2 regions of the Bacillus sp. SSR7 genome follow, and region 2 is predicted to be linked to the other one. Evidence: a T-box and tRNA genes for the amino acid it is inferred to sense, from the RefSeq annotation. Region 2 holds a T-box; the other holds one or more tRNA genes.
The links. The T-box of region 2 lies ahead of ileS2 (isoleucine--tRNA ligase). A T-box ahead of a tRNA ligase gene usually reads a tRNA of that ligase, here a tRNA-Ile.

Region 1 (12,699 bases), 340 kb from region 2:
TTTTTATCATTCATTACCCCTTGCATAATAACTTGATCATCTTCAGACAAAGAGACTTTTTTTACAATGCGACTTTTTTGTAAGATGACATTTTGAAAATAATCATACGTACCAGAGTCTACACCTGGCGCATAAAACTTTACCTGTTCACGTGGCCATGATGAATGAATTTGTGACCATCGCTTTTCACTTTCATCTTCACTCCATAATAGACGTAACTCGTCTACCGTCATATTGTCTACCCAAGTATTTTGACGATTCACAACGATTGTAAGACCATCGTAGGCAACTTCAAACGGTGTAAACTGAATGGAGTTTTTCTTCATTTCATTTTCTTCCACTTGTTTCATTACTCTCGAAGCATTATTTATATCTACTTCTCCTTTACTGAAACGTTTAAACCCTCCTCCTGTTCCAGAAACACTGATGGAAATTTTCACGTTCGGATGCACCTTTGTATATTCCTCCGCTACTGCTTCTATAATAGGAAAAACCGTTGAGGATCCATCAACTCTCACTTCTCCCATTTCATTCACAGCAAATGCAGTAGACGTGCCAACATAAAAGAAACATATCGACAGTATGAAAACTTTAATCGATGCACTTATCCATTTCACGTGTTCTTCCTCCTAGAAGTAACCGGAAATAACAGGATTACAGATATAAGAATACTGCTAAACTATTAATTCGGTTTTAATTGTTTGTAAAAGTTTTGTAAAGTTCCACAAGAATCAACATTAGGTAAATTATTAATCCGTAACCACTGTTCATCTTCACTGAGGATTGGTCCATAAAATCGCTCCCATAGTGAATACATACGTATCATTTGTGAGATCCCTTAAAATTCCGATATGATCTGCTTGTCCACTTTATTAAAACGTATGCATGAACCATAAAAAAAAGCACACTATCTTTTCAGATAGTGTGCTTTTTTAAAACTTTTTTATTCATCATCTTGCTCTTTATTTTTCTTTTTATTATCTATTTCTTCCTTTGTAGCTTCACCATTTTCTATTTTTTTTAAATCAAAGTACGCGTCCATAATGTCACGACTAATATATCCGTTAATACCTGATTTATCATCTACCCAAGGTACAACAACAGAAAATGCTACTTCAGGGTCTTCAAGTGGCGCATAACCTACTAATGTTAAGTTATATGTTTCTTTACGCTCACCGTTTGCTTTTCTACCAATCTCTTTATCTCCGCCATACACAGTTTGAGCTGTACCTGTTTTACCAGCAGCTTTATATGATGCGCCTGTAAAGTATTTCGCAGCTGTACCACCAGACTCATTAAATACTTGTCTAAATCCTTCCTGAACACGTTTAATTTGTGATTCAGGCATATCAATACGGTTTAGTACTTTCGGTTCCATTGAATGAACGACTTTTCCAACTTCACCTTGTTTCGCTTCTGGTTGACGAATTTCTTTTACAACTTGCGGCTGCATACGGTAACCACCATTTGCAATTGTTGAAACATACTGTGCTAATTGAAGTGGTGTATAAGTGTCATACTGCCCAATTGATAAATCTAATAAGAAACCTGGCTGATTTCCTCTACCTGTTTGACCCGCAGATTCATTTGGTAAATCGATACCTGTTTTTACACCAAGTCCAAACTGCCCGAAATAATATCGCATCGTATCAAATGCTTTTTGTGGTATATCTAACGTACCACCTTTCACATATTGAACACCTGCGATATTCATCGCTGTTTTAAACATATATACGTTAGAAGACATTTTTAATGCTGTTAAATCATTAATGTATCCCATCGTCTTCCACGAAGATTTTTGTGGCGTTCCCTTTAATCTGATTGGTTCATCAAGTTGAACTGAACCTGGTTGAATGGCACCTGTCTGATACCCAGTAAGTACTGTCGCACCTTTTACAGTTGATCCCATCGGATAAGAACTTGTCATCGTTCCTAATGCGAAATCTTGCACTTTCGTTTCGCCATTTTCTTCTACTAACTGTTTCCCTGCCATAGATAAAACTTCACCATTTTTTGGATTCATCATTACAACGAATGCACGATCTAAAAGAGGTTGTCCCCCTTTATATCTCAATAAATTTTTCGTGATAATTTCTTCTACACGCTTTTGTAATTCCATATCAATTGTTAAATTCAGATTGTTACCACTTTGCCCTTTTGATACATTAATCGTTTCTAAAATATTACCGTTTTTATCCGTAATATTTCTCACTTCCGCTTTATTACCGTGCAAACTATCTTCATATTGCTGCTCAAGATAACTTTTTCCTACGCGGTCATTTCGGTTATAATCACGAACAAGATAGTAATCTAGTCTTTCTCTCGGTAAACCTTCATCAGACGTTGACACCCCGCCAAGTACACTTCGGAATAGATCATCATAAACGTATTTTCTATCCCAATCAACATTCGTATCTACACCCGGTAATGCTGCTAGATTTTCACTAATAATAGCATATTCTTGTTCTGTAGCATCCTTTTTAATGACTTGTGGCGTCATCGCATATCCGCCGTCCATTTTGCTTTTAATCGCTAGTACTTCTAAATCTTTTGCGGATAATTGATTCACTTCTTCTTCCGTCACGCGATTTCGTTGACGCTCATCTAATTCTTTATCGTCAATTTTTTTATCTTTAAACTCTTGACGATCTTTTTTCGTAATTTTTTCTTGCGCTTCTTCTTTATGAATAGCAAGCCAATAATCTTTTTTATCGCGATCTGTTAATTTATCTGTCGGTACTTCAATCAAATCTGCTAATTTTTTCGCTGTTTCTAAGCGAGCCTCTGCAGTTGATCCTTTCATTTTTGTAAATGTAATCGTACGTACAGCTGCATTATCTACTACAGGTCGCCCATAACGGTCAAATATTTTCCCACGTGGTACAGGATTACTTATCGTCGAGTTTTCTTTCCTCTCCACTTCATTCTTATATTCCTCACCGCGAACAATTTGTACATAACCAAGCCTTACAATAACCGCGGAGAACATTAAAAACACGCAGAAAAACAGCACGTTTAACCGAAAAGGAACGTGAGTCTTTTTCTTTTGTTGTTTCTGTTTCTTGCCCATACAAACCCCCTCTACCAACAGCTATGTAATTTGAAAGGGACACCTTCATACAGGTGTCCTCACTGCTGTCTTACATCTTTTTCTATTCTAGCATAAAACAAACGATAAGTTAACCTTCTGGTTCTGTTTGATTCTGCGTGGTTCCTTGTGCTACAACACTTGTGTTCCCTGCATTTCCTTCATCATATTTGACATTTTTAACTGCAAAATAAATAAGAAAATGTCCAGCACCTAAAATACATAGTAAGAAAGGTAAACTCTTTTCAGGCGGAAAGAATAATACAGCACATAAAAAACTTAAAACTGAACAAATTCTCCCAGCATTTAACCATAATTCTCGGACAACAACATACTCTACACGCCACTCTCTCGCATTTTTCGCTCTACCAATTACATCATATGTCATCGATCCATATGGAACGAGTAAAATAGGGTATGCAATCGCAATGCATGCTGCATAAATAAGTAATTTTGTGTATGTAACATTGAATATAACTAAAAATACGACAGCATATAAAATAATGCCTCCAAGTAAAATTGCTTTTTTTCGCCACTCTTTCTTTAACATACGAGCAACTAAATAGTAACATACAAATGATACAGCAGAATTTACTAAGCTATATTTCCCTAATGCAAGCTCACTATCAGTTGCTAAGTACACGTATACTGAAATAACAAAAATGAATGTTCCCTCTCTCAATCCTTGGAAAAAATGAGCACGTGTAATTCTCCCCCAATTTTTATCAATCCGTCGCTCTTTCAAAACTTGTGTAACCTCATAACGCCCTTCACATTCTCTCTTAGATACAAAAAAGCTTAAAACGACAGCAATTGCAAATAACAGTAACGAGAGGAAGAATATGACCGTATAACCACTCCACTTCTCCATACGTGAAATTGTGTATCCAGCTGCTATCGGTCCAATCATGCCAGAGAAGGATGTAAGAAGCCCAAGAAACCCGTTAAAGAAATCTCTTGTTTCTGGTTCTGTAATCTCAAATGTTAATAAGTTAAACGCGAGCCAGTAAAAACCATATCCGACTCCTAAAAGAGCCCCCATTAATAAAATATAGTGAGAAGCGCTTTTTCCCGCTACTAAAACAACGATAAAAAAAATTGCTAACGTGCCTACGCCTATTCGTAACAAGATCGAGCGATCAATACGCTTCGCTAATTTCCCACCTATAAGAAATGTGAGGGGCTGCAATACAACGCTGGCCAAATTATACAAGCCGAGATTCACATAATTTTGTGTTTGTTTCCATAAATAAATGTTAACAAACGTATTCGATAAAGAAATTGCGAGCGTGTATAAACCTCCAATAAAGAGTAATAACACTAAATCCCGATTCACTTCAACGTCACCAATTATATGTTTCCACTTCATACACAACTCTCCTTTACTTCATGTTCTAGTCTTCCAAAGACAAGCCCAATTATGTAAAAGGAAAGCATAGAAAAAAGCTAGGAGCATTCTCCTAGCTTTTTCTATCGTTATTACAATTATTTTGCTTCTTGGTAACGTTTTTCAGCAGCGTTCCAATCTACAACGTTCCAGAATGCACCGATGTAGTCTGGACGACGGTTTTGATAATTTAAGTAGTAAGCATGTTCCCAAACATCTAAACCGATAACTGGAGTTTTACCTTCAGTTAGAGGAGAATCTTGGTTTGGCGTGCTTGTTACTTCTAACTCACCATTATTTACTACTAACCAAGCCCAACCAGAACCGAAGCGAGTTGCGCCAGCTTTTGCGAATTCTTCTTTGAATGCATCGAAGCTACCGAATTTCGCTTCAATTGCAGTTGCAAGTTCGCCTACTGGTTGTCCGCCGCCGTTTGGAGATAAGATCGTCCAGAAGAATGTGTGGTTAGCATGTCCGCCACCATTGTTACGTACTGCTGTACGGATTGCTTCTGGTACTTCGTTTAAGTTTGCAACTAATTCTTCTACGCTTTTGTCAGCTAATTCTGCATGACCTTCTAAAGCAGCGTTTAAGTTTGTGATGTACGTGTTATGGTGTTTTGTATGATGGATGTTCATTGTTTCTTTGTCAAAGTGAGGCTCTAAAGCATCATACGCATAAGGTAAATTTGGTAATTCGTGTTTTGCCATTGTTATATTCCTCCCAGTTTATGTATTGCCACTTAAGTGACATACAACTACATTCTACCCTAATTGCCATAGGGTGCAAACAAATAAATCACATTGTCTTGCTATCATTAAAGTAGCAAAATTCCCACTTCTTTTCAATTAAAATGCTCATATATTTCATAAAAAAAGCCCCCTTCTACAAGGAAGCTTCCTACTGACATAATAAACACGTGAAATGGATATGGACCCTGTAGGACTCGAACCTACGACCGGACGGTTATGAGCCGTCTGCTCTAACCAGCTGAGCTAAGGGTCCACAATTATGTATGTAACAATACATCAAATAAAGGAATTCCTATCGGATATATCCTTTAAGAAATGTAAGATAAATTTACCATATAGAAAAGAAAAGTGTCAATTGTATTTTTCTCATTTAAAAGAAGAAAATTAATAAAAAGAAATTTAGTTATCTCTACTATATGTAAATATAATATATCTTGAGATTCCCTAGATTCCTACGTTACAATGATTTTATACATACATAAAGGAAGTGAATCTATGTCCATATTTACCCAATTAGTCAAAAGCGTATATTCGCCTAAAGATATGGCGCTATTCCGTTTTCAAAAAATCGGAAAAACCATTTTGTATATTATGCTACTTTGTCTAATCACTACTATTCCAAGAACATTCTTTTACGGTAGCTTTATCCAAGATAGTGTTACTATGGTAAATCAAGCAATTGAAAAAGATTTACCTGATTTTAAAATCGAAAATGGTGAACTAAAAGCTGATATTGAACAACCTATTCAAAAAGAAGAGGGAGATGCTCTTTTCGTATTTGATCCAAATACAACAGATATCGAAAAGTATCAAAATAAAACTGGTTTATTTATTTTAAAAGATAAAGTAGTTTCTATAGGAAATGGCCAGACGCAAACATACTCCTACAATGATTTATTAGGGACATCTCTTGAGAAAAAAGATTTGCAAGATTTCATTTCTGTATTCGATAGTATTTATCCAATTTTACTAGCTGTTATCGGAGTCTTAGTATATCTATTCCAATTGTTCATTACTTTCTTAGGAATTACTTTACTTGCGTTTATCGGTTCTGCTATGAGTGGTCAACGTAAATTATCTTATAAGCAAGTATGGACGTTAACTGCCTACAGCTACACAATTCCAACAATCTTCTTTATGATTATGGATTTATTCAAAATCGTTGTACCTGGCTCAACATTCATTTATATCGCAGTTGTTTTAATTGTTCTATACTTAACAATTAAAGAAGTTCCAAAACCGAACGAAAAAAATGCCTAAATAGGCATTTTTTTTTTGGACAAGCATATATTCCTAGCAAAGGAGTGAAGAATATGAAGAGATTAGGTATATTCTTATTCGTGCTTGTTCTTGGTTATATATTTTATTACGATATAAAAATCGGCACTTTACCGATGTTAAGTTCATATAAAAAGACAAATGCGGCCGAAACGATAAAACAAGAAAGTACAAATACAAAACAAAAGAAAGAAAACAAGGCGGAAAAAGAAACAGATGTCACTTATAAAACAATTGAAGTCAAAACAGGTGATACGGTTCTTTCCATTACAGAAGCGATTAATAAGAAGAAAATTCCTTCTATCGAAAAAGTAATTGATGATTTTAAACAATTAAATAAAAATACAACTGCTACAAAAATACAACTTGGAAAGTCTTATAAATTCCCGTTATATCAATAAGCAATCACTTAATCCTTGTCAATTACATAAAGGCGCTGATACAATAGTAAAAGTGAAACCGAGCACTTCGGTTTCTATAGCCCTGTATCACGTATACTATCATTGATATAAGGGACTAAATAAGAAACTTCTTTTATAAGGAGAGCGATCTATTCGTGAATGAAATGACTCATCGTACAAAAACACGTCCAGTTAAAGTCGGTAATTTAACAATTGGCGGTAATAATGAATTAATTATACAAAGTATGACAACAACAAAAACACATGATGTTGAAGCAACAGTTGCTGAAATTAAACGTTTAGAAGAAGCTGGTTGTCAAGTCGTGCGTGTTGCTGTTCCAGACGAACGCGCAGCAAATGCTATTGCTGATATTAAAAAACAAATCAACATTCCGCTTGTTGCTGATATTCATTTTGATTATCGCCTTGCTTTAAAAGCAATTGAAGGCGGCATTGATAAAGTACGTATCAATCCAGGTAACATTGGTCGTCGCCATAAAGTAGAAGCTGTTGTAAATGCAGCAAAAGAACGTGGTATTCCAATCCGTATCGGTGTAAACGCAGGTTCATTAGAGCGTCACATTTTAGAAAAGTACGGATACCCAACTGCAGATGGTATGGTTGAGAGCGCCCTACATCACATTAAAATTTTAGAGGACTTAGATTTCCATGATATTATCGTATCTATGAAAGCCTCTGATGTTAACTTGGCAATTGAAGCATACGAAAAAGCTGCACGTGCTTTTGATTATCCACTACATTTAGGTATCACAGAATCTGGAACGTTATTTGCAGGAACTGTAAAAAGTGCCGCTGGTCTTGGAGCAATCTTAAGTAAAGGCATCGGAAATACACTACGTATTTCATTAAGTGCTGACCCAGTTGAAGAAGTAAAAGTTGCGCGTGAACTATTAAAGTCATTCGGCCTTGCATCTAATGCAGCAACACTTATTTCTTGTCCAACTTGCGGTCGTATTGAAATTGATTTAATTAGTATCGCTAATGAAGTGGAAGAGTACATTTCTACACTACAAGTACCAATTAAGGTTGCAGTACTTGGCTGCGCTGTAAATGGTCCTGGTGAAGCTCGTGAAGCTGATATCGGTATTGCCGGCGCGCGCGGAGAAGGACTATTATTCCGCAAAGGGCAAGTCGTTCGTAAAGTACCAGAAGAAATAATGGTAGAAGAACTGAAAAAAGAAATCGACGTAATTGCTGCTGAAATGGCTGCTGAACGAGAAAAAGAAAAAGAAACACAAGAACAATAAAAAGAAGGTTGCCCACAACATTTGTGAGCAACCTTCTTTTCTACGTAAAAAAGCTCGTCAGTTATAGAACTGACGAGCTTTTACTTTGCACATTTTGGACAACGGCCATATATTTCAAACTTATGACCAGTTACTTCATAACCGTTAAAATCTTTATTCATAAAATCCATCGGGCAAGAAGTAATCTCTTTCGTCCCTCCGCAATCTAAACAAATAAAATGATGATGATGTTCCATAATAGAACATGTAAAACGAAAATGTTTTTCACCGTTTAATTCCGTTTGTTCTAAAACACCGATTTCAGCAAACACCGTTAAGTTACGATAAATCGTGTCAAAGCTAAGACCTGGATAATCATCCTTCATATGCTCTAGAACGTCCTTCGCCGTTAAATAACGATTGTGAGCTGCAAATAACCTGAGCATTTCTTCCCTTTTCCCAGTATGTTTGTATCCTTTATCTTTCATTAGGCGTAAAGCTTCTGTTAGATTCATATCTATCCCTACTTTATGCAGTTTTTTTCTTTTTCCATAAAATCGCACCAATTAAAATAAGAACCGCTATCATAACAATTGTACCACCTGGTGCTAAATCAAGTTGATACGAAGCAAACATTCCACCAATTACTGCAATTTCACCAAATAAAATGGAGAAGAAAATTGTTTGTTTAAATCCATTCGCAATACGAATACTTGCTGCAACTGGTAACGTCATTAATGATGATACGAGAAGAACCCCCACTACACGCATTGATACCGCAATGACAAGCGCAACCAATATAATGAAAATAAAGTGAATCCACTTTGCACTCAAACCGGTTGATACAGCGTATTCCTCATCGAAAGATAGTAAAAACAGCTCTTTGTATAATAAAGTAATCGTTACAATAACAACAATTGCTACAATGCCAATGATTATTAAATCCGTACTTGTTACAGCACTTACACTCCCAAATAAATAACTAAATAAATCTGTGTTAAATCCATTTGCAAGTGATATAAAAATAACGCCAATTCCCATTCCTGCTGAAAGAATAATCGGAATCGCTAATTCTTGATAATGTTTATATACAGTACGTAGTTTTTCAATAAGTAACGCTCCACCCATAGAAAAAATCATACCCATATATAAAGGATTTAAAAATCCCCCTGTGAAAATTGTTTTTTCTAGTAATAAACTTGCAGCAATACCCGATAATGTCACGTGACTTAACGCATCTGCAATAAGCGACATACGACGAATGACAACAAATACACCGATAAGTGGCGCAACAAGTCCTATTAAAATCCCTGCATATAAAGAGTTACGTAAAAAGTCATATTGTAAAAAATCTTGTATCATTATATCCTCCCGTGATGCTCATGCTCGTGTTCTAAACGATGAACATGATGTCCATATAAGACGGACATTTCTGCATCTTCTAACTCTCGGAACTTCTCTACATTTCCATGGAAATGTAAATGTTGGTTTAAGCATGCAACATGTGTTACTTTCTCGGTAACAGCTCCCATATCATGCGTAACGAGAATTAATGTGATTCCTAACCTCTTGTTTAAATCCTCTAATATCTCATAAAAACTTTCTACATTCTTCACATCGATTCCAACAGTAGGCTCGTCCAAAATAAGTAATTCAGGATCACTAACGAGCGCACGAGCAATAAATACACGCTGTTGTTGTCCACCAGAAAGTTCTCCGATATTGCGCCCTTGAAACTCACTCATTCCTACATCAGCAATCGCTTTTTCTACCTTTTCCTTATCGCTTTTCGTGAAAAAGCGAAATAGCCCTTTTTTCGAAACGAGTCCCATTGACACAACTTCAAACACAGTTGCCGGAAAACCAGAATTAAAGCTATTTGCCTTTTGCGACACATAACCAACTTTGTTCCATTCTTTAAACTTCTTACTATCAACACCAAACAAACGAATACTTCCCTGTTTTGGCTTTAAAACGCCTAATAAACATTTTAGCAACGTTGATTTCCCAGAACCATTTGGTCCAACTAAACCTAAAAAAGCTCCCTTCGGAACTTGCAAATTTATATCTTCTAACACATTTCGATCTTCATATCGAAATGATAATCCTTCTATTTCTAATATATTGTTCATAGCATCTCACCTATTTTAATTCAGAATGATTCCGATTTATATCTATTTGAATTATAGTACAGCTTATTATAGTTGTAAACCAATCTGCCTAAAATATATCTACTTTTTCAAGAAACCTTACTATTATAACAAAAAGCAGAGAAAAATTCTCTGCTTTCAAAAGATATTATAATTAATTTTTTAGTGAATAGCTGATTTAAACTTACCACCATTTGTCTCTTGTGTACTCATAATCGTAACAAACGCATTCGCATCAATTTCATACACAATTGATTTTAACTTTGTCACTTCTAGACGTGTTACCACTGCATAAATAACTTCTTTTTCTTTATCCGTGTAACCGCCTTTCGCTACAAGCTTCGTAGTTCCACGACCAAGACGATGCAAAATCGCATTTGATACTTCCTCATATTGATCTGATACAATTAAAACAGCTTTCGTTTCATCTAAACCTTGAATGACTGTATCAATTGTTTTGAATGCAATGTAGTACGTCATCACAGAATACATCGCTTGTTCAACACCAAATACAAATGCTGCCCATGCAAAAATGAATAAGTTCACAAACATTACAAATTCGCCTACGGAGAAAGGTAATTTCTTCGTTAATAAAATACCCATAATTTCTGTTCCGTCCATTGATCCACCATGACGAATAACGAGCCCTACACCAAGACCTAAAATAAGACCACCAAACACTGTAGCTAAAATTGGCTCTGTTGTAAATGGCGGAACAGCATGTAAAGTTGATTCAATAAACGCTAGAGCTACAATACCGAACGCCGAAGATAACATGAACGTTTTTCCAATTTGCTTATAACCCGAATACATAAATGGGATATTGAGAATAACGACCAAAGTAGAGAAACTTAACCACCAAATATTAGGAGTAAGATAATCTAATATAAGAGAAATACCAATAATTCCACCGTCAATAATTTTATTTGGCATTAAAAACAATTCAATCGCTACCGCTGCGCATGCTGCCCCAAAAATAATCATAACTAAACGATACATAAGATGGATAACACTTTCTTTTCGATGTTGCTTTTGCTCCATAAGTCCTCCCTATACTCTTTTTCTATAGTTTTGTCCTTATATTATAACATACGCTTCTTTTTCTCATGAAAAAAGAAACTCTATACGAATATGTACAAGCTACGTACTCATATATTTCGATAGAAGAACGTGTGAAGGAGGATAACTCGATGAACCTCATTAAACAACTTGTAAATAAAAAATTAAATCATATTTCTACAAAGGAATTATTGAAATATAGTAAAGAATATGACGTTCCAATTACGACTGCACAAGCTGATCAAATTGTTGGACTTATGAAAGGAAAGAATATTAACATTTACGATAATGACGAACGACTAGCGCTCTTAAAACAAATAGCTCAAGTAACCTCGCCCGCTACTGCTCAACAAGTAAATACTTTATTTCAGCAACTACTAAAATAAGGAGGGGATGTTGGGGTCCTTATTGCGCTTTAATTTTTTCAAGAAGTCCTTCATCAAAAGTACCATTTTTCAGCATTTCGATTTCTAATTTATATGGCGGCTTCTTGTCCTTTTTATCTTCACCTACATATGGCGTTTCAAGAATTTTTGGTACGTGCATCAATTGCGGATGATGCACAATATGATGCAATGCTTTATAACCGATATGTCCGAAACCGATATTTTCATGACGGTCCTTTCCTGCGCCGCGTACATTTTTACTATCATTAATATGAAGTACTTGTAAACGATCGATACCAACAATCTTATCAAATTCGTTTAATACACCGTCAAAGTCATTTACTATGTCATATCCTGCATCGTGCGTATGGCATGTATCAAAGCATACTGATAGTTTTTCATTATATGTTACACCATCAATAATTTTTGCAATTTCTTCAAAGCTACGGCCGCATTCTGTTCCTTTTCCTGCCATCGTTTCTAACGCAATGTTCACCGTCTGATCTGGCGTTAATACTTCATTCAGTCCTTTAATAATTTGTTGAATACCAGCGTCTGCCCCTGCACCAACGTGCGCACCTGGGTGAAGAACGATTTGTTTTGCCACACCTAATGCTGATGTTCTCTCAATTTCCATACGAAGGAAATCTACACCTAATTGGAATGTTTCTGGCTTCGTCGTATTTCCAACATTAATAATATATGGCGCATGTACGATAATCTCTTCGATACCGTTTTGTTCCATATGTTTTCTCCCTGCTTCTATGTTCAATTCTTCAATTGGTTTTCTTCTTGTATTTTGCGGTGCACCTGTATAAATCATAAACGTCGTTGCACCGTATGAAACAGCCTCTTCACTTGCTGCTAATAACATTTTCTTACCACTCATAGAAACATGAGATCCAATCTTTAACATACAATCACCTCTTCAATATACAATAGATATAATGA
Region 2 (12,699 bases):
TTATTTTTGCCTTTACTCCTTTTGCTTCTGTGATGACACATCCAATTATGAAACTACTGTACTCGTTACTTATTGTGTATACAGCATTTGGGTTTACAACATTTAGAAATTATGCACAAACTGTTTTTACTTTTTATTTTGTAACCTTTATGGTTGGCGGAGGGTTAATGGGCACTCATTTCTTTTTGCAAACGAATGAAATGGTAAATGGGTTGGTTCAATCTCAATCAATTTCTTACGGTGACCCAATTAGCTGGTTGTTTGTTATTTTTGGTTTTCCAGTCATTTATTATTTTTCTAAAAAGCGTATTGAAAGCGTAGAGGTTACAAAAATACACTATGATCAAATTGTGAAATTGAAAATTCAATTAGCTGAAGAGGAGCTAGAACTTGCAGGCTTAATTGATAGTGGAAATCAACTTTATGACCCGTTAACGAAAACACCTGTTATGATTATGCATATTTCATCGTTAGAACATTGTTTGCCAGCTTGGTTAACAGAACAAATTTATTCCAAAACAGAAATTCCTCAAATACCAGAAAATGATTCTGGGTGGGCGACAAAATTACGCTTAATTCCTTTCCGAGCAGTGGGAGTAGAAAGTCAATTTTTATGGGCAATTAAGCCAGACAGTGTACAAATTTATCATGAAGGAAGTTCTATTGTTGTGAACAAAGTATTGATTGGGTTAAATACACAACAGTTGTCAACCAATGGAGAGTATCAATGTATTGTGCATCCGAAAATGTTGATTTCTCAAAAAATGGTAATCGCTTAATAATGGGAGGCGGGATAATATGATGAAATTAAAATTTTATTTAGTATACCTTTGGTATAAAGTATTGCTGAAATTAGGAATTAAGACCGATGAAATTTATTACATTGGTGGAAGTGAAGCGTTACCACCGCCGTTAACGAAAGAAGAAGAGGAAGTTCTTTTAAATAAATTGCCAAAAGGAGATCAGGCGGCAAGATCGTTACTGATTGAACGCAACTTACGGCTAGTCGTATATATAGCGAGAAAATTTGAAAATACAGGGATTAATATTGAAGATTTGATTAGCATTGGAACAATCGGTCTTATTAAAGCGGTGAATACATTTAATCCAGAAAAGAAAATAAAATTAGCAACATATGCCTCACGTTGTATCGAAAATGAAATTTTAATGCATTTGCGCAGGAATAATAAAAATCGTTCAGAAGTTTCTTTTGATGAACCGCTTAACATCGATTGGGATGGAAATGAACTTTTATTATCAGATGTATTAGGTACAGACGATGATATTATTACGAAAGATTTAGAAGCGACTGTGGATCGTCATCTTCTAATGAAAGCATTGCATCAATTAAATGATCGTGAAAAACAAATTATGGAACTTCGGTTTGGGCTTGCTGGAGGAGAGGAAAAGACGCAAAAAGATGTAGCGGATATGCTTGGGATTTCACAGTCATACATTTCGCGTTTAGAAAAAAGAATCATAAAAAGATTACGAAAAGAATTTAATAAAATGGTGTAAAGAATAAGACCAGCCGTTATCTAGGCTGGTCTTATTCTATTTAGTTGTATAAGGAAGGACAACTAAAATAAAAAATGAAGAGAAAACCGCATGCATAAAATCCCCTTCAAAGGAAATACTTTACACTGTACAGCAACTCCCGATAGGAGGGAACACTTTGACGAGAAACAAAGTAGAAATTTGCGGTGTTGATACAGCTAAACTTCCCGTACTAAAAAATGATGAAATGCGTAAATTATTTCGTGAAATGCAAAGTGGAGAGATAAGCGCAAGAGAGAAATTAGTGAATGGAAACTTACGTCTTGTACTGAGCGTCATCCAAAGATTTAATAACAGAGGAGAATATGTTGACGATTTATTTCAAGTTGGTTGTATCGGACTTATGAAATCCATTGATAACTTTGATTTAGGCCAAAATGTAAAATTTTCAACGTATGCTGTGCCGATGATTATTGGGGAAATACGCAGATATTTGCGTGATAACAATCCGATTCGCGTATCTCGCTCCTTACGAGATATTGCGTATAAAGCGTTACAAGTAAGAGAAAAATTGATTGCAGAAAATTCAAAAGAACCGACAGCAATGGATATTGCAAAAGTGCTTGAAGTGACTCATGAAGAAATTGTTTTTGCTTTAGATGCGATTCAAGATCCAGTTTCATTATTTGAGCCGATTTATAACGATGGGGGAGATCCTATCTTTGTTATGGATCAGTTAAGTGATGAAAAACAAAAGGACGAGCAGTGGGTTGAAGAGTTAGCTCTAAAAGAAGGAATGAAGCGTTTAAATGATCGTGAGAAAATGATTATTCGAAAACGTTTCTTCCAAGGAAAAACACAAATGGAAGTTGCAGAAGAAATTGGGATTTCTCAAGCGCAAGTGTCACGTTTAGAGAAATCAGCTATTAAACAAATGAATAAGACGATTCAAGGATAAGGTTTCACCATTTATGGTGAGACCTTTTTATATGTCATATAGTTTGTTTGCGCTCATAGTAGGGTAGCTGTGTTCATATAATGAAAATAATATGAGGTTGGCAAGAGGGTGCTTCCTGTTCATTTGAGAAACAATTTTTTTTCGAGTCGTCATATATAAGGGAGAGGATGAAAGTGATACGAATTTCGGAATTACAGATGAAAGATATAATAAATGTTTCAGACGGAAAAAGGCTGGGTAATATTGGAGATATCGAAATCGATATGAACACAGGAAAAATCGAGTCTATTATTATTTCCAAACAGACACGTATGTTAGGGATTTTTGGGAAAGATATAGAAATTGTAATTCCTTGGAAAGAAATTGTGAAAATTGGGGAAGATGTCATACTTGTTAGAGTAAGTTCTGTTAATTCTGTAACAGAATCAATACAAACACCGACAATTTCATAAAGAATATTACAAATTCCTCTTTTTTTTCTGTTAGGATTATGAAAAAATAAAAGTATGGTAAAATAGACAGGAAGTACCATGCTTTTTTATGTTATTTTAATTAAAAGGAGCCGCTATTATGAGAGAGCCATTTAAATATGTGGACGGTATACTGTATTTACAAGCGTGGAAAGAACTTGGGAACATTACTGCTGGATTTACGACAAAAGATGGTGGGGTAAGTACGGACTCCTTTCATGCGATGAATTTAGGATTACATGTGAATGATATTGCGGAGAACGTTCATGAAAATAGACGCATTTTAGCAAATAAGTTACAAAAACCATTAGAAAACTGGATTTGCTCTGAACAAGTTCATGATCATCATGTTGAAAAAGTGGGAGAACAGGAAAAAGGAAGTGGCGTTTATTCATATGAAGACGGCATTTCAAAAACAGATGGCATTTATACGACTAATAATGATGTTCTTCTAACATCTTGTTACGCGGATTGTGTTCCACTCTATTTTTATGCACCATCACATGGTATGATAGGACTTGCGCATGCTGGATGGAAAGGGACTGTAAAAGAGATTGCAAAAGAAATGATTCAAAAATGGAATGCAGAAGGGATTTCAAGTGATGAAATTCATGTTGCGATTGGACCAGCAATTGGATCTTGTTGTTACGTTGTTGATGATCGAGTGTTAACAGCAGCAGAGCAAGTAGTAAACGGTTCTGTCCCTTATAAAAAAATTACTGACGGACAGTATGCAATTAATTTAAAAGAAATTAATCGTATATTATGTTTACAAGTAGGTATAAAAGAAGAGAATATTGTAATGTCATCTCTTTGTACAAGCTGTGAAGAACAACTCTTTTTCTCTCATCGTCGTGATCAAGGTAAGACGGGAAGAATGTTGAGTTTCATAGGTTTTAAGGAGGAAGAAAGCAAGTGACAGTACAAACAAATTTAACAACTGTAAACGAATCAATTAAACAATCTTGCGCACGAGCAGGACGTTCGTTGCAAGATATTAAACTCGTTGCGGTTACAAAAACGGTAGGAATTGAAAAAACAAACGAAGTAATTGAAGCAGGAATTATCGATTTAGGTGAAAATAGAAATGAAGGTTTCTTACAGAAGTACGAACATTTCGGTTCAAAAGTGAATTGGCATTTTATTGGCTCATTACAAACGAGAAAAGTAAAAGAAATCATTAATGAAATCGATTATTTACATTCATTAGATCGTCTTTCACTTGCAAAAGAAATTCAAAAACGTGCGGATAAGAAAGTGAAATGTTTTATTCAAGTGAAAACATCATCTGAAGAATCAAAGCAAGGATTGGCAATAGAAGAAACCGTTTCTTTTATTCAAAGTTTGCAAGAATTGGATAAGATTGAAGTGGTTGGACTAATGACAATGGCTCCATTTACAGAAGAAGAGGAAGAAATCAGACGCTGTTTTAAGACATTACGTATGCTACAAACAGAAGTACAGGAGTTAGAATTATTACATGCGCCATGTAAAGAATTATCAATGGGAATGTCTAATGATTACACCATTGCAATTGAAGAAGGTGCTACATACATTCGTTTGGGGACGATTTTAGTAGGAAAAGCGTAAAAGGAAGGAGAATCTTATTATGAGTTGGTCAAAAGTAAAATACTTCTTTTTTGATACACCTGAAGAAAAAGAAGCAGCTCAATATAGTTATGAAAAGGAGCAAACAGACATGAAGAAGCAGCAAGATCCGCCAGAACAACAAGATGTTACGTTTCCAAAAGCGCAAACGAAACAAAATGTTGTGAGTATTGAAACAGCGAAGCAATCTTCAAAAGTTGTTTTATTAGAACCACGCACATATTCGGAAGCGCAAGGAATTGCGGACCATTTAAAAGGTAGACGAGCTGTTGTGATTAATTTACAACGAATGTCTACGGATCAAGCTGTACGTATCGTTGACTTTTTAAGTGGTACTGTATACGCTATAGGCGGGGACATTCAAAAAATAGGACCGAAAACATTTATGTGTACGCCTGAAAATGTAGATATAGTTGGGGCAATTTCAGAGTTATTCGGTGAAGAAGAAGACACAAATATAAAGAGGTGGTAATACGCCATGGAAACAGTTTTAAGGCTTTTAGTTACTGCTATCGAGATTTACTCGTGGGCACTTATTATTTACATTCTCCTATCATGGTTCCCAGGTGCAAAGGAATCAACTTTCGGAGATTTTCTTGCCCGTATTTGTGAACCGTATTTAGAACCATTTCGCAGATTTATTCCGCCGCTTGGTATGATTGACATCTCACCACTTGTTGCGATTTTTGCGTTGAGACTTGCTACAAGTGGTTTAGTAACTTTATTCGGCTATTTCTTATAGTAAGAGGTTAAATACATGAGCATCTACGAGCATTTTAGACCTGATGAAGTGGTCTTTGTGGATAAAGTGTTAGAGTGGAAGCGAGCAGCGGAGTACCATCAAGTGAAGTTAACAGACTTTCTTGATCCAAGACAACAACAAATTGTCACGATGGTAATAGGGCAAGGAGATGTTGCTGTACAGTTTGATGGTGCAACGTCTCAAGCAGAGCGCAAAAGAGCACTCATTTATCCGGACTATCTAGTAGTAAATGAAGAGGAATTTCAAGTAGAAGTATTGGAAATTGACTATCCTTCCAAGTTTTATACGCTAGAGCATAGGCAAATATTAGGTACATTTATGTCTCTCGGTTTAACGAGAGAAAAATGTGGTGATATTTTGCTTCAAGAAGATCGTGCCCAAATTGTAGTCGCGAAAGAAGTTGTATCTTATATTGAGATGAACTTACAATCTATAGGAAAAGTGAAAGTCTCCTTATTACCAGTGCAAGGGGAAAAAATTCTACAGATACAAGAAACGTGGGGGGAGAAATCCGGAACAGTTTCTTCACTTCGTTTAGATGTTATGTTAGCTGAAATGTTACATATATCTAGGCAAAAAGTACAACCTTTCATAAAAAATGGTTTAGTAAAAGTGAATTGGAAAACAGTGGAGCAAACCTCTTATGAATGTTATCCAGGAGATGTTTTTTCAGTGAGAGGATATGGACGCAGTAAATTGTTTTCTGTAGAAGGTAGAACAAAGCGCGACAAATGGAGAATTTTGTATGGTATACTAAAATGATTGGTTTTTTAGAAGGAAATCCTCCTATTTTGTCGAAGAAAAGATATAATTGAAAGAGGAAATTTAGATAACTACTTGGAGGTGGCGTTGTGCCGTTAACACCATTAGATATTCATAACAAAGAATTTGGTCGCGGATTCCGTGGCTATGATGAGGATCAAGTAAATGAGTTTCTTGATCAAATTATCAAAGATTATGAATTAGTCATTCGTGAGAAAAAAGCTTTAGAAGAACAAGTTGCGCAATTAGAAGGGAAGTTAGATCATTTCTCTAATATTGAAGATACGTTAAACAAATCTATCGTTGTTGCACAAGAAGCAGCGGAAGAAGTAAAACGTAATGCGCAAAAAGAGGCAAAATTAATTGTACGTGAAGCTGAAAAGAATGCAGACCGTATTATTAACGAAGCTTTAGTAAAATCAAGAAAAGTTGCTTTTGATATTGAAGAGCTAAAGAAACAAGCGAAAGTATTCCGCACTCGTTTCCGTATGTTATTAGAAACACAGCTTGAAATGTTAAACAACGATGATTGGGATAAACTAATTGAGTTAGAAGACGAAGTAGACGAGCTGTTGAAAAAAGAAGAAACAGTGTAAGCTTGACGTTTTTCTCATTATTACATATAATTTTAAACAACATATTTATTAAGAAAAACGAAGATAGGGATAAGTACCTTTTTCATACCTTATATAGCGAACTGAGGATGGTGTAAGCTCAGGATAAGGAGATAATGGGAATATCACCCTGGAGTTCCGCGCTGAACAAATAGAGTAAGCGTAGGCGTATATTCGCGTTAAGAATATAAAGAGGATTGTATACATACGTATAGGATCTACTAGGGTGGTACCGCGGGAGACTTTCTCGTCCCTTTTTGGGATGAGAAAGTCTCTTTTTTATTCCGTTTTTTAGGTCTTTCTTTTATACATGTAAGGAGGAATTGAGCATGGAGTACAAAAATACATTACTAATGCCAAAAACAGAGTTCCCAATGCGTGGGAATTTACCAAAACGTGAGCCTGCAATGCAAGAAAAGTGGGCGGAAATGAATATTTATGAAAAGGTACAAGAACATACGAAAGGTCGTCCTTTATTTGTACTGCATGATGGACCTCCATATGCGAATGGTGACATTCATATGGGACATGCATTAAATAAAGTATTAAAAGACTTTATCGTTCGTTATAAATCAATGACTGGTTTCTGTGCACCATATGTCCCAGGTTGGGATACACACGGTTTACCAATTGAACAAGCTTTAACAAATAAAGGTGTAAAGCGTAAAGAAATGACAGTTGCTGAGTTCCGTAAGTTATGTGCAGAGTATGCATATGAACAAGTAGAACGTCAGCGTGAGCAATTTAAGCGTTTAGGTGTACGTGCTGATTGGGATAACCCATACATTACTTTAGAGCCAGCTTATGAAGCACAACAAATTAAAGTGTTTGGTGATATGGCGAAAAAAGGTTATATCTATAAAGGACAAAAACCAGTTTACTGGTCACCAACGAGTGAATCAGCTTTAGCAGAAGCTGAAATTGAATACCAAGATAAAAAATCAGCATCTATTTACGTAGCATTCCCTGTAAAAGACGGAAAGAACGTATTAGAAGGTGATGAGAAATTCATTATCTGGACAACAACACCTTGGACGTTGCCAGCAAACTTAGGTATTTCTGTTCACCCAGAACTTGAATACAGCATCGTGAAAGTAAATGATGAAAAATATATTATTGCTTCTGAACTATTTGAGACAGTTGCAAAAACGTTAGAGTGGGAAAACGCTGAAGTTGTGAAAACGGTAAAAGGTAGCGAACTTGAGTATACAGTTGCAAAGCATCCATTCTACAATCGTGATTCATTAGTTATGCTAGGAGATCACGTAACAACAGATGCAGGTACAGGTTGTGTTCATACAGCACCAGGACACGGGGAAGATGACTTTATTGTTGGTAAAAAGTATGGCTTAGAAGTACTTTGCCCAGTTGATGATAAAGGTGTATTAACAGAGGAAGCACCTGGATTTGAAGGCTTATTCTATGATAAAGCTAACAAGCCAATTACAGAAAAATTAGAAGAAGTAGGCGCATTACTGAAGCTAACATTCATTACGCATTCATATCCACATGATTGGAGAACGAAAAAACCTATTATTTTCCGTGCAACAGCACAGTGGTTTGCATCTATTGAAGCATTCCGTAAAGAGCTATTAGAAGCTGTTGCGGAAACAAAATGGGTACCAGCATGGGGCGAAACGCGTCTTCATAACATGGTTCGTGACCGTGGTGACTGGTGTATTTCTCGTCAACGTGCATGGGGTGTGCCAATTCCTGTATTCTATGCTGAGAATGGTGATCCAATTATTACGGATGAAACAATTAACCATGTAGCTGATTTATTCCGTGAACACGGTTCTAACGTATGGTTTGAGCGTGAAGCGAAAGATCTATTACCAGAAGGATTTACACATCCAGGTAGCCCAAATGGTGAATTCCGTAAAGAAACAGACATCATGGATGTATGGTTCGACTCAGGTTCTTCTCACCAAGCGGTATTAGAAGAGCGCGATGACTTACAACGTCCAGCAGATTTATATTTAGAAGGATCTGACCAATATCGTGGTTGGTTTAACTCTTCATTATCGACAGCAGTTGCTGTAACAGGAAAAGCGCCATATAAAGGCGTACTAAGTCATGGTTTCGTATTAGATGGTGAAGGACGTAAAATGAGTAAGTCGATTGGAAACATCGTCGTACCGAAGAAAATTATGGATCAATTAGGCGGAGATATTTTACGATTATGGGTATCTTCTGTTGACTATCAATCTGATGTACGTATTTCGGATGATATTTTAAAACAAGTAGCAGAAGTGTATCGTAAAATCCGTAACACATTCCGTTTCTTATTAGGAAACTTAGACGACTTTAAGCCAAGTGAAAATACAGTAGCTGTAGCTGAACTTCGTGAAGTAGATCGTTATATGTTGGTGAAATTAAATGACTTAATTACAAAAGTAAAAGAAGCATATGAGACGTACGACTTCGCTGCTGTATATCATGCAATTCATAACTTCTGTACAATTGATTTAAGTTCATTCTACTTAGACTTTGCAAAAGACATTTTATATATTGAAGGTGCAAACCATGAAGATCGTCGTGCAATTCAAACTGTATTATATGATGTTCTTGTTGCATTGACGAAACTTGTAACACCAATCTTACCGCATACAGCTGATGAAGTATGGCCATACATTCCGGGTGTAACAGAAGAAAGTGTACAATTAACTGATATGCCAGAAGCTGTACAATTAGATGGTGCAGAAGCATTGAAAACAAAATGGGATGCATTTATGACATTGCGTGATGACGTATTAAAAGCGTTAGAAGTAGCTCGTAATGAAAAGGTAATCGGTAAGTCATTAAATGCAAGCATTACGCTATATCCAACTGCAGAAATGAAAGCTATGTTAGAGTCTATTAACGAAGACTTAAAGCAATTATTCATCGTTTCTGAGTACAAACTTGGTGGCATGATGGAAGAAGCGCCAGCAGATGCACCGAAGTATGAACATACAGCGGTTGTTGTTGCTCAAGCAACTGGTGAAACATGTGAACGTTGTTGGGTAGTTTCAGAAACAATTGGTAAAGATGCTGAACATGAAACATTATGTGAGCGTTGTGCAACGGTTGTTAAAGAAAATTATGTAAAATAATAAGGGGTGACTGCACGTAAAGTGCAGTCATTTTTTTGGTTAACAGTATATTGAAATAACTTTCACTCTCTTTCCTATGAAGGAAAAATGTGTGAGAGGTAAGCATATAAATTTCGGACACACTAATCGTACATTGCAACTGGGAGGAATGTACACGTGAATGAAATGTATATGGAAATCAAAGAAGAATTGCAATTGATGCGAAAAGAGTTACAAGAGAGGCTAGCTAAAGAGGTTATGTACAAATATAATACAGAGTTTAGCGAAGAGCTTGGGTATGAAATTAAGGAAGAGATAAAGAAAAAACTATTATTACATGATATAAAAGAGGATTTAAAAGATGTAGAACGTGCATTATTTAAAATGGAAATAGATATGTATGGTATTTGTGAAGACACAGGGAGAGTAATGTCGGTAAAACAAATGAAAACGATGCCGACTGCACGTACCATTCATGAATTTTTCTATGAAAAAGTAAATGTATGAATGGGCACAACGATATTATATTACCTTTTTTTAATTTATTTTATTCTTCTATAAAGGTTCATTGTGAAAAGGTTGCAGCTATGCTAAAATTTTGAGGTACACTGTCTTTGTGGGGGAAATGAAAATGATATATTATGTAATAGCGTTATTTGTCATTGCCATCGATCAAATATCGAAATGGCTAATTGTAAAGAACATGGAATTGGGTACGAGCATTCCGATTATCGATAATGTATTATACATAACATCACATCGAAATAGAGGAGCTGCCTGGGGCATTTTAGAAAATAAAATGTGGTTTTTCTACATTATTACAGTCGTTTTTGTAGCATTTATCGTATTTTATATGAAAAAATATGCAAAAACAGACAAGCTTCTAGGAATTTCATTAGGTCTAATTTTAGGCGGAGCAATTGGTAATTTTATTGATCGTGTATTTAGACAAGAAGTAGTGGATTTCATTCACGTGTATATTTTCTCGTACAACTATCCAGTATTCAATATCGCTGATTCGGCATTATGTATTGGTGTTGTATTAATTATTATTCAAACATTATTAGAAGGCAAGAAAACGAAGGAGTAATTGAATGAGTGAAGTAGTACAAGTAACAGTTGCAGAAGAACAAAAAAATGAGCGAATTGATAAATTCGTTGCAGGAATAAATAATGAATGGTCACGTACACAAGTACAGCAATGGATTAAAGATGACGTTGTGACAGTTAATGGAAAAGCTGTAAAAGGGAATTATAAAGTTAAAGAAAATGATGAAATTACAGTGACGATTCCTGAGCCAGAAGAGTTAGATATTCAGCCAGAAGATATGAACTTAGAAATTTATTATGAAGATGCAGATGTATTAGTTGTTAATAAGCCACGTGGTATGGTTGTACATCCAGCGCCTGGTCATACAAGTGGTACGCTTGTGAACGGTCTTATGCACCATTGTACAGACTTATCGGGCATTAACGGTGTAATGCGCCCAGGTATCGTGCATCGTATTGATAAAGATACATCAGGCTTATTAATGGTTGCTAAAAATGATATGGCACACGAATCACTTGTAAATCAACTTGTAGCAAAAACAGTAACGAGACGTTACAAAGCGATTGTACACGGTGTTATTCCGCATGATAAAGGAACGATTGATGCTCCGATTGCTCGTGATAAGAAAGAACGTCAAAGTATGACGGTTGATGAAAATGGTAAGCATGCTGTTACGCATTTCCAAGTGTTAGAGCGATTCAAAGATTTCACACTTGTAGAATGTCGCTTAGAAACAGGGCGTACACACCAAATTCGTGTTCATATGAAATATATTGGCTATCCACTTGCAGGAGATCCAAAGTATGGACCAAAGAAAACATTAGACATGAATGGACAAGCACTTCACGCAGGTATTTTAGGATTTGACCATCCTCGTACTGGTGAATATATTCAGTTTGAGGCACCGATTCCAGAAGTGTTTGAAGACGCATTAAATATTTTACGAAAATAGTATTGACAAATCATAAGAAAACTGAGATACTGACAACAGTTAAATAATGATCCTTTAACACAGCCCTGTGAGGTTGAGAAGGTAACGGTTTGAAATACATAGGGTATGCTGTACCCTTTTTCAAAAGTCCTCTCGCACACGCTGAGAGGACTTTTTTTATACCATTACTCTCACGCAAGAAAAAAGCTTGGAGGTGTAGAGCATGCAAGAGAAAGCTGTCGTTTTAGATGACCAAATGATTCGCCGCGCTTTAACACGAATTAGTCATGAAATCGTGGAACGAAATAAAGGTGTCGATAATTGTGTTCTTGTCGGAATTAAAACTCGTGGAATTTTTATTGCACAACGTTTGGCAGAACGAATTGGTCAAATTGAAGGAAAAGAAATGGAAGTTGGAGAGTTAGACATTACGTTATATCGAGATGATTTAACACTACAATCGAAAAATAAAGAACCACTTGTAAAAGGTTCTGATATCCCTGTAGATATTACGAAGAAAAAAGTTATCCTTGTGGATGATGTATTATATACAGGCAGAACGGTTCGAGCAGCAATGGATGCTCTTATGGATTTAGGTAGACCATCACAAATCCAATTGGCGGTTCTTGTTGATAGAGGTCATCGTGAACTACCAATTCGCGCTGATTATGTAGGAAAGAACATTCCAACATCAAGTGAAGAGCGTATCGAAGTTGATTTGCAAGAGACAGATCAACAAGATCGAGTAAGCATATACGATAAGTAAAGCCCTTTTAAATGTAGTCCTGTGAGGCTGCCAAAGGGTCTTGGCTTTCATATGTCAAATTTGGCATACGAAAGTGTAGGACTCTTTGTGCACAGGCACAAAGAGTTTTTTTATTGCAAAGATTTAAACTGAAGGAGGATGTAACAATGGAACAAAAGCCAGTGTTAGACGTTAATGAAGTACCGAAACCGGGAAAATGGTTATT

Region 1: it has a tRNA-Ile gene. The T-box ahead of ileS2 (isoleucine--tRNA ligase) is inferred to sense a tRNA for this amino acid. The anticodon was not compared.

Annotation. Positions count from the first base shown of each region.
Region 1 is NZ_JBVVXV010000002.1:219,838-232,536, reverse strand. Features, by position in the region: gene phoX (phosphate ABC transporter substrate-binding protein PhoX) at 1-617, opposite strand, end outside; gene AC0NJG_RS05180 (hypothetical protein) at 683-826, opposite strand; gene AC0NJG_RS05175 (peptidoglycan D,D-transpeptidase FtsI family protein) at 944-3,070, opposite strand; gene AC0NJG_RS05170 (MFS transporter) at 3,180-4,457, opposite strand; gene sodA (superoxide dismutase [Mn]) at 4,574-5,185, opposite strand; tRNA gene AC0NJG_RS05160 (tRNA-Ile) at 5,407-5,480, opposite strand; gene AC0NJG_RS05155 (DUF1189 domain-containing protein) at 5,723-6,487, shown strand; gene AC0NJG_RS05150 (hypothetical protein) at 6,541-6,906, shown strand; gene ispG (flavodoxin-dependent (E)-4-hydroxy-3-methylbut-2-enyl-diphosphate synthase) at 7,071-8,174, shown strand; gene AC0NJG_RS05140 (Fur family transcriptional regulator) at 8,255-8,668, opposite strand; gene AC0NJG_RS05135 (metal ABC transporter permease) at 8,682-9,515, opposite strand; gene AC0NJG_RS05130 (metal ABC transporter ATP-binding protein) at 9,515-10,285, opposite strand; gene AC0NJG_RS05125 (YitT family protein) at 10,466-11,344, opposite strand; gene AC0NJG_RS05120 (DUF2624 domain-containing protein) at 11,494-11,748, shown strand; gene AC0NJG_RS05115 (deoxyribonuclease IV) at 11,768-12,664, opposite strand.
Region 2 is NZ_JBVVXV010000002.1:562,446-575,144, forward strand. Features, by position in the region: gene spoIIGA (sigma-E processing peptidase SpoIIGA) at 1-779, shown strand, start outside; gene sigE (RNA polymerase sporulation sigma factor SigE) at 799-1,518, shown strand; gene sigG (RNA polymerase sporulation sigma factor SigG) at 1,676-2,455, shown strand; gene AC0NJG_RS07075 (YlmC/YmxH family sporulation protein) at 2,623-2,907, shown strand; gene pgeF (peptidoglycan editing factor PgeF) at 3,026-3,844, shown strand; gene AC0NJG_RS07085 (YggS family pyridoxal phosphate-dependent enzyme) at 3,841-4,515, shown strand; gene AC0NJG_RS07090 (cell division protein SepF) at 4,535-5,005, shown strand; gene AC0NJG_RS07095 (YggT family protein) at 5,012-5,275, shown strand; gene AC0NJG_RS07100 (YlmH family RNA-binding protein) at 5,291-6,058, shown strand; gene divIVA (septum site-determining protein DivIVA) at 6,148-6,654, shown strand; T-box leader at 6,706-6,930, shown strand; gene ileS2 (isoleucine--tRNA ligase) at 7,002-9,767, shown strand; gene AC0NJG_RS07115 (TraR/DksA C4-type zinc finger protein) at 9,924-10,253, shown strand; gene lspA (lipoprotein signal peptidase LspA) at 10,378-10,836, shown strand; gene AC0NJG_RS07125 (RluA family pseudouridine synthase) at 10,841-11,749, shown strand; gene pyrR (bifunctional pyrimidine operon transcriptional regulator/uracil phosphoribosyltransferase) at 11,952-12,494, shown strand; gene uraA (uracil permease) at 12,641-12,699, shown strand, end outside.